4 regions of the Ensifer sp. Root31 genome follow, and region 1 is predicted to be linked to each of the others. Evidence: riboswitches for the same ligand, from Rfam matches in the RefSeq annotation. Region 1 holds a riboswitch; each other region holds the start of a gene.

The links. Region 1 has a riboswitch for cobalamin ahead of metE (5-methyltetrahydropteroyltriglutamate--homocysteine S-methyltransferase). Riboswitches for the same ligand answer to the same signal wherever they lie in the genome.
Region 2: linked by a shared signal. The riboswitch ahead of ASD00_RS27225 (CbtB-domain containing protein) and the one ahead of metE (5-methyltetrahydropteroyltriglutamate--homocysteine S-methyltransferase) in region 1 are both predicted to bind cobalamin.
Region 3: linked by a shared signal. The riboswitch ahead of ASD00_RS37995 (aromatic ring-hydroxylating dioxygenase subunit alpha) and the one ahead of metE (5-methyltetrahydropteroyltriglutamate--homocysteine S-methyltransferase) in region 1 are both predicted to bind cobalamin.
Region 4: linked by a shared signal. The riboswitch ahead of cobU (bifunctional adenosylcobinamide kinase/adenosylcobinamide-phosphate guanylyltransferase) and the one ahead of metE (5-methyltetrahydropteroyltriglutamate--homocysteine S-methyltransferase) in region 1 are both predicted to bind cobalamin.

The regions. Positions count from the first base shown of each region.
Region 1 is NZ_LMCO01000034.1:164,483-166,678, forward strand. It holds gene ASD00_RS25335 (LysR substrate-binding domain-containing protein) at 1-220, opposite strand, end outside; cobalamin riboswitch at 683-903, shown strand; partial or broken gene metE (5-methyltetrahydropteroyltriglutamate--homocysteine S-methyltransferase) at 1,001-2,196, shown strand, end outside.
Region 2 is NZ_LMCO01000037.1:5,221-7,416, forward strand. It holds gene ASD00_RS27220 (TetR/AcrR family transcriptional regulator) at 97-789, shown strand; cobalamin riboswitch at 788-1,057, shown strand; gene ASD00_RS27225 (CbtB-domain containing protein) at 1,100-1,276, shown strand; gene ASD00_RS27230 (CbtA family protein) at 1,474-2,196, shown strand, end outside.
Region 3 is NZ_LMCO01000067.1:229,965-232,160, reverse strand. It holds gene ASD00_RS37995 (aromatic ring-hydroxylating dioxygenase subunit alpha) at 1-824, opposite strand, end outside; cobalamin riboswitch at 930-1,132, opposite strand; gene ASD00_RS37990 (DUF6656 family protein) at 1,449-2,048, shown strand; gene ASD00_RS37985 (L-threonylcarbamoyladenylate synthase) at 2,135-2,196, shown strand, end outside.
Region 4 is NZ_LMCO01000023.1:346,238-348,433, reverse strand. It holds gene ASD00_RS21720 (adenylate/guanylate cyclase domain-containing protein) at 1-446, opposite strand, end outside; cobalamin riboswitch at 756-1,162, shown strand; gene cobU (bifunctional adenosylcobinamide kinase/adenosylcobinamide-phosphate guanylyltransferase) at 1,300-1,824, shown strand; gene cobW (cobalamin biosynthesis protein CobW) at 1,828-2,196, shown strand, end outside.

The DNA of each region.
Region 1 (2,196 bases):
CCAGTAGATCGAGCGCCTCGGTCACCTTCGGCGCAAGCTGCCGTCCGGCAGCCGTCAAGCGCACTTCCCGCGGCAGACGGACAAACAGCGGCGTGCCGGTGCGGTCCTCCAGCAGTCGGATTTGATAGCTGACAGCGGCTTGCGTCATGCCGAGCTCCTGCGCCGCGCGGGTGAAACTCAAGTGCCTGGCTGCGGCCTCGAACGCGCGCACCGCACTCATGGGGGGAATCTTGCTCATGAAGTGAGATAAGCATTCTTTATGGCAGCATGCGAGAAATCGCTTTGCGCGAAACCACCAAAATCCTCAATTTTCTCGCGAACACATCACCACAGAACTGAAGGGGTTAGCAATGCTTAGCGCACTGCGATCGATCATCCTCCACGTCTGGACTTCGGCCAAGAGAGCTGCCGACGCCACGACGACCATCGATACATTCAGCGAGTTCCAACTGAGGGACATCGGCCTGACGCGAGACAATGACAGCATCCGGGCGCGCGCGGGCGATGTTGCTGATCCGTGGCAGCACGTAGCGGGCTCTGATCCGGGCGGTGCCCTTTCGCCGCAGACGCCAAATGATGAAGTCGCGTCGCCGCCCTCGCGACAAGCTTTCGACCTCGGCCGAATGGAGAAAATAAAGACATAAACATTTCTTTATACGATTGACGCCGTCGACTTTGCGGGGCATTGTCGAACAATCGTGGTTCTGCGGCTCGTCTGACGACAGGCCGGAGCTAAGAGGGAATTCGGTGCGGCGCTGCAAGGCGCTCATGCCGGAGCTGCCCCCGCAACTGTAAGCGGCGAGCGGTCGTCCAATGATGTCACTGAGGGAGACGCCTCGGGAAGACGGGACGGTTCGTGTTGACCCGCAAGCCAGGAGACCTGCCGCGATAGATAACGTCCACGGGCGGGGTGTCCGATGTGTCGCCTTGACGAGCGAGCCAGTCTCGGTCGTGGATGCGTCGCATTCAAAGCCTTGCCCACAACCTTCGGGGTAAGGAAATGACCATCAAGACAGCCAATCTCGGCTTTCCACGTATCGGCAGCCACCGTGAACTGAAGTTCGCGCTGGAGCGTTATTGGGCCGGCAAGATCGAGAGACAGGACCTGCTCGACGTCGCCGCCAGGCTGCGGGCCGAAAACTGGGCCGCGCAAAAGGCGCGTGGGATCCAGATCATTCCATCGAACGACTTCTCGCTTTACGACCAGGTTCTCGACACATCAGTGCTGGTTGGTGCGGTGCCACCGGCCTATGGCTGGAAGGGCGGCCCGGTCGACCTCGACGCCTATTTCGCCATGGCGCGCGGTTCGACGACTGCCGCCTGCGCGTCCGGTTGCACGCATGGCGGGCCCGACGGGGGCAACCAGGCGCTGGAGATGACCAAGTGGTTCGACACGAACTACCACTACATGGTTCCGGAATTCGCGGAGGATCAGCGCTTCGAGCTGACGAGCAATGCGCCGCTTGACGCCTTCCTCGAAGCCAAGGCGCTCGGGCATGTCACCCGCCCTGTCGTCCTCGGCCCCGTCACCTTCCTGAAACTGGGCAAGGCGCTTGCCGGCGGATTCGACACCATCAATCTGATCGAGCGGCTGCTGCCTGTTTATACGAAGCTTCTCACCGAGCTTGGGGAAGCCGGCGTCGAATGGGTGCAGATCGACGAGCCATGCCTGGTGCTCGATCTCACTGAGCGGGAACGCCAGGCGCTGGCGCTGACCTACCAGACGTTCGCCTCGGAACTTCCGCAGTTGAAAATCATGCTCGCGACCTATTTCGGCGCGGTCAGTGACAACATGCCGACAGCCCTTTCGCTGCCGGTTGCCGGGCTGCATGTCGACCTCGTGCGGGCGCCGCAACAGCTCGACTTGCTACTTCAGACGGTACCGGCACAGCTTGTGCTGTCGCTCGGCGTCGTCGATGGCCGCAATGTGTGGCGTACCGATCTTGCCGGCCTCTTCCGCCGGCTGCAGCCGTTGATCGAGGCGCATGGCCGCGATCGTATCGAGCTTGCACCATCGTGCTCGCTGCTGCATGTGCCAATCGACCTCGATCTCGAACGAGCGCTCGATCCGGAGCTCGTCTCCTGGCTTGCCTTCGCCCTGCAGAAGCTGGACGAACTCAGCCTGCTTGCCCGCGCATTCGAGCCGGGCCTGGCCAATCCCGAGCAGGTCTTTGCAAAATCGATTGCTGCGGTCGA
Region 2 (2,196 bases), on a different contig from region 1:
TCCTGAGGTTGATTGCAAAACATGAGCATCTCTCACATTTGCAAATGTGATAAATCCTCGTATTTTAGGAGTCAAGTCAAAATGTGAGCATTACTCATGATTCCCGATGCAAGCCCTTCCACAATCCCCGCTGACGACGAGCCGGCGCTGCGCCGCACGCCCAGCCAGAAGCGCAGCCGCGAGCGCGTCGAGCACATCCTTTCCTGCGCCACGGCGATCATCCAGGAGAAGGGCAGCGACGCCATGCGCATGAGCGAAGTCGCTGAAAAGGCTGGAATCTCGATCGGCTCCCTCTACCAGTACTTCCCCGACAAGGCGGCGATCGTGCGCACGCTGGCCGAGCGCTACAATGCGGTCTGCAATGAATGCATCGGGGCCGAGCTTGCCAAGGTGACGTCGATCTCGGAACTGCGTGACGCCTTCTCCATGCTGTTCGACATCTATTACGATATGTTCCTGGCCGAGCCTGTGATGCGCGACATCTGGTCAGCGATGCAGGCCGACAAGGCGCTGCGCGAGATCGACCTTTTGCAAAGCCGTGCCGGCGGCCAGCTTCTGGCCGACGTCTGGGCTCGGTTTGCGCCCGACACGCCGCGCGAAACGATCGACAGCGCCGCCTTTTTGATCATGCATCTCGGCGATTGCACGATGCGGCTTGCGGTCTCCGTCACCAGAGCAGAGGGCGACCAGATCGTCGAAGCCTATAAACGCATGATCCTTCGTGATTTTGTCGCGGATGGACCGGGCGGCGGCGCAAGTCTAATTGACATCTCCGGGGTGCGATCCTAATCATCGTGGATCGATTGGTTCCCGCAACGCGAACGCGTTTCGGGAGTAAACGGGAACGTGACGGATGGACCCATGCTGGGCATTCAAATCACGGCCGACCCCGCGACTGTAGAGCGACGTGAATGCGCCGTTCCGGAGCGATCCGGAAGAAGCCACTGGAGACAAGACCGCGAGAGGGCGGCCCTTGCTCTGGGAAGGCGAGGCAAATCCAGGGTGATCTCACCCGACGTCCTGAGCCAGGAAACCTGCCAGTCGATGCGGGCATAGGGCCCAAACCGGGAAAGATCCCGACGCCATCACGGAGGTTGTCATGGCTACATCTACAGTTTCGAGCATTCCGCTCTCCCTCAGCGATCGTCTGACCGCAGGTATCATCGCGCTCCTCATCGGCGGCTTCCTCGTCTTCGGCGCAGGCCTGGCGAACTCGGCCGTGCTGCACGATACCGCGCACGACACCCGCCACTCCTATGGCTTCCCCTGCCACTAAGCGATGTTCCGGGACGCGACTTGCGTTCCGCATCGACATAGCTGCGGACAAAAACGCTTCCGGCAGACAGCCGGACGCGTTTGCTCGCGTCTGATGCAGATTGAAGATCTGCCGGACGGAGCCGTTCGCATATTTGCCAGTGGGACACGGCGCTGCCTGCCAGATGCATGGCGCGCCGATATCGAGGGATATCGAAAATGATTGTCAGAACGCTTCTGGCCGCGATCGTGGCTGGATTGATTGCCGGTGTCTTCATGACCGGCGCCCAGGAACTGCGCGTCGTACCGCTGATCCTGCACGCGGAAGAATTCGAAGGCGAGGCACCGGCCGCCGGCGAACAACCAGCCGTTCAGCCGGGAACGGCCGATCCGGCCGCAGCAAACCACGACCAGCATTCGTCGCTGAAGGCGGTTTCGCCGATTGGCGCTTTGCTTGACGCCCTGTCGCCGATCACGCCTGCCTACGCCCATGAGGGCGAACACGAGGAAGGCGGCATCATGTTCGGCATGAGCCGCTTTTCCGGCACGCTGATCGCCAATCTGGTGACCGGCTCCGGCTTCGCGCTGCTGCTCGCCGGCGTCAGCCTCGTCATCGGCTACCCGATCACGCTCAGGAACGGCGCGCTCTGGGGCGCCTGCGGCTGGCTTGCCGTGCACATGCTGCCGGCAATCGGTCTGCCGCCGGAACTGCCGGGCTTCCCGGCCGCGGAACTCGGCGACCGCCAGGTCTGGTGGGGTGCAACCGTGCTGTTGTCTGCCGCCGGTCTCTATCTGCTGGTCTTGCGGCAAGAGATCGCCGCCAAGATCATCGGCCTCGTGCTGATCGCGGCACCGCATGTCTATGGCGCGCCGCAACCGTCGGACATCTCCAGCAATGTGCCGGCCGTGCTCGGCGCTGAATTCGCCGTGGCAGCCCTTGCC
Region 3 (2,196 bases), on a different contig from region 1:
CCGGACATGGTGTAGCTCTCGGCGTCGTCGATCAACGGCATGCGCGCCGAGCGGAACTGGCCGGTCTCGGACATCCGGAACTCGCTCGGCAGTCCGGCTGCTTCGCATTTCGCCCAATGCGCGGCAATGACGGGATCATCCTTGGCGCCCTGCACACCGGTCGCCGTCGGCGCTTCGGGATAGGTGCGGCAAAGTTCGGGGTGGTTGGCGGCACAATGGTAGCACTCCCGGTTGTTTTCCCAGACGAGTTTCCAGTTGCCCTTTTCGATGATCGTGCTTTCGAAGGCGACCTTGGTTTCACCCAGGCGGTGCGGCGCAAGATAGGGCGCGACCATGTCGCGGAACGGGCCGAAATCCATCGGCTGCTCGGACAGGTTGATGAAGATGTAACCGCCGACGGTCTCGCAGTGGATCGGCTTCAGGCCGTGGGCCGCCTTGTCGAAATCCTCGCCCATCTGGCGGGCAAAGAGCAGCGCGCCGTCGAGCTCATAGGTCCATTGGTGATAGGGACAGACGAGCTTGGCCGAAGAGCCCTTGTGCTGCGCGCAGACGCGAGAACCGCGATGACGGCAGGAATTGTGCAGGGCGCGGATCGTGCCCTGTCGGTCGCGAACGATAATGACAGGATAATCGCCGACCTGGACGGTGAAATAGTTACCGGCACGCGGGATCTCGCAGTCGTGGCCGATGAACAACCAGTCCTTGTACCAGATGCTTTCGAGATCCTGCCTGTAGTAGTCGGGGTCGATGTAGAAGGCCCGGTCGAGGCTGTAGCCGTCGCGTCGACCCTTCAGCTTGCGGAGCATATCGCCCTTGATGTCCATGTCCTGTCCTCGTTCGCCTTGTTTCGGAGAGGCAGGACTGGAACCCGCACGGGCGCATTGCCTGTGCGATGACGGCTCCGATCCGGCTGCCCGCCGCAACCCGTTACGGTCTGTTCGCGTCAAGGCTGGTTTCCGGGCTCAGGAGCCGTCCGCAAGGACCAGCCCGGCGCCTTCCCGGACGGAACCGTCCAGTGGCTTTGTGCCGTGGCTTTCGCTCCACCACCGTTGCGGGGGCAGCGCCGGGTTTTGACCGGCTTCCCAATTCTCCGCCTTCCCTAAAAGACAGCACCTTGAGTAGGCATATCTAATCGCGGAAGCCATCGTCGTAGCTGCCGATTAACGACATCCGATTCCAGAAAGACGACACAGCACATCAAGCGCACCAAACGCCCTGTGATTGATCATTTTTCATTGTAAACAATAGGATAGCTCAAGGATTGAGCAATTGTCGCTTTTTCCGGCAAGGCTTGCGAGAAAGCGCGGATCCTTCGCCATTTTGCGACATGTCTTCCCGTGACGCGGGGCAAGGCCCACCGACGCGAGTGAAATCTTCCATTAACCATAATGCATTAGCGTCGCCTGACGGAGAAACCGGCCGAACCGGCAAACAGCGCATTGAAGTTCATGGCAAAGCTCAAATACTACGACGCCGCAGCCGAGAAGCTGCCAACGATCGCTCCGAAGACAGCGGTCCACACCGAGTTCCTGCGCACCGGCCGCATAGAAAGGCGTCAATGGTCGCAGCGCGAGCGGCGTTATCTGAGCTATGACGAGGTTGCCGAGCGCACCGCCCACAAGCTGACGACCGCCGGCGAAACGACGCACAAGCGGATGAACGGCTTCCATACCTCGATCCAGTTTCCCAAGATGATCTTCCACCGCACGCTCACCGGTCGGCCGCATCTCGGCTATTGCCATGTCACGGCGGCGAGAACACATCTCGCCCCGTCCAAGGACGTCACCTGGTCGTTCTATTTCGCCAACTTCTTCTGTGACCTCGGCGACGAGAAACACTTCTTCGAACGCATCCAGACCGGCTATTCCCGAATGTACTTCGCCGTTGCCATCGAGCCCGATGCGCCAGAGGGGCAGATGACCATCAATCGCAGCGTTCGCGACAACGGGCTGCTCTTTCGTACCGACGACCCGAAAGTCGCGCTCAAGAACGTGCTGATGCTCGGCGCGCGCGACGAGGCATTGAAGCGCATCATTCGCAGCCTCTGAAGCGCAGACCCGGTTGCCTGAAGAAAATCGTTCTGTTTTCACCGTGGCTCCTTTAAGGAAGCCTCGGAAAGGGAAACGGAAGCGACATGGCCGAAATCATCGATACACGGACCGAGCCGGAACGGGCGATCGAGCGTGCCTGTGCGGT
Region 4 (2,196 bases), on a different contig from region 1:
AGAAAGACGAAGCCGACATCGAGGTGCTTCTCGACCTGGTCGTAGGCGGTGCCGGAGATGATGATCCCACCCGGTTCGGCGAGGCTCTGCAGGCGCTCGGCAATGATCACTCCATCGCCGTGAATGTCGTCGCCTTCAACGATGACGTCGCCAAGATTGATGCCGATGCGGAATTCCAGTCGACCCTGATCGGAGCCGCGGCTTTCGGATTTCGCGCGCTGAACCTCCACCGCACAACGGACCGCCTCGACGACACTCTGGAACTCGACCAATAACCCGTCGCCCATGGTCTTGATCAACCGCCCGCGATGTGCGGCAATCCTTTGTTCGAACAGGCCGTGCAGATCGGCCTGAAAGCGGGCACACGTACCCTCTTCGTCGGCTTGGGTGAGCAGTCCATAGCCGGAAACGTCGGCAATCATCACGGCGGTGAGCCTGCGTTCCATCTGCCTTCCGGATAATCGAAACGACTTTCGGCTACTCTATCGCAATATCTGACGTTGCTAAAATAAAGTTCAGTTGCCGTGGAGCGTCCGCTCCGACGTCGACTACAGCGCCGCGCGTCTTACTGGACGCGCAAAGGTCGCTGTAACACTTTGAATTGCTGCATGTTTTTATCCTTAGGTCGAATACCATCTAAGGATAAAAACATGCAGGAGTGGCCTTTGCGGCCTGCTGCCGGCAAATTGTCGCGCGCCGCATCTCGACGGGTGGCGTGTCGCACGCGTCGATTGACTTTGCGGCGCCCGCTTCCTAATCATCTGACGTTGGATGGTTTCCCCGGATCGTGGCGATGCGGGGGAATAATTGGGAATGTGACGGATGGACCCAAATCGGGCATCCTTATCGCAGCCGACCCCGCGACTGTAGAACGGTCAGGGTTCGCCATCGGGCTGATAGCCGGCTTCCTTTCGATTGCATGGGGCAATCGAAGGCGGTTTGGAATTCAGCCGGAAAAGCCACTGGCGTGGCTTCGTGATCAGCCGGGTTGGACGCCTCTTCTTCTACGAATCGTCCGCCTTTCACGAAACCAGAAAACGCCGGGAAGGTGAGGCGGGCCGTTCGGGCCCAAGCATCGGTCTTCGCGTGATCACGCGGGGCGCGATGTGGTGGGCTCGTGACGCCGTGAGCCAGGAGACCTGCCGTCCGACAGGGGCATTCCGCCCGAAGGGAAGCCCGCTTCCCACGCCATCACGGAGGTTGTCTTGGCTCATCGATCGTTTCCCGAACGCGCCGTCGGCGCGGTGAAATCCTGTTGCCGCTCGAATTCGCGACCAAGCGCGTGAGGCTGCAACGCACATGAGCATTTCCCATGCCGGGCCGGTTCTGGTCCTCGGCGGTGCCCGTTCCGGCAAATCCAGCTTTTCCGAAAGGCTCGTCGAAGCCTCCGGGCTCGGCATGCACTATGTCGCGACCGGCCGTGCCTGGGACGACGAGATGCGCGAGCGCATCGACCATCACCGGGCAAGGCGCGGCGAAGGCTGGACGACGCATGAAGAGCCGCTCGACCTCGTTTCGCTGCTGACGCGCATCGATGACGAGAACCGCGTGGTGCTCGTCGACTGCCTGACGCTGTGGGTCACCAACCTGATGATGGAAGGGCGCGACATGGCGGCAGAGTTCGCGGCCCTTGCCGCTTTCCTGCCGGAGGCGCGGGCGCGCCTCATCCTTGTTTCCAACGAAGTCGGCCTCGGCATCGTGCCCGAGAACCGCATGGTCCGCGATTTCCGCGACCATGCCGGCCGGCTTCACCAGATCGTTGCGGAGAAATCCGCGGAAGTTTACTTTGTCGCGGCCGGATTGCCGCTGAAAATGAAGGGTTGATCCATGACCACTGCCAGAGCCAACCAGGGCAAGATCCCGGCGACCGTCATCACCGGCTTCCTCGGTGCCGGCAAGACGACGATGATCCGCAATCTGCTGCAGAACGCCGATGGCAAGCGCATTGCGCTCATCATCAACGAGTTCGGCGATCTCGGCGTCGACGGCGACGTGCTGAAGGGCTGCGGCGCAGAAGCCTGCTCGGAAGACGATATCATTGAGCTTACCAATGGCTGCATCTGCTGCACGGTTGCCGATGATTTCATCCCGACCATGACCAAGCTGCTCGAGCGCGAAAATCGTCCTGACCATATCATCATTGAAACCTCGGGCCTCGCTTTGCCGCAGCCGCTGATCGCCGCCTTCAACTGGCCT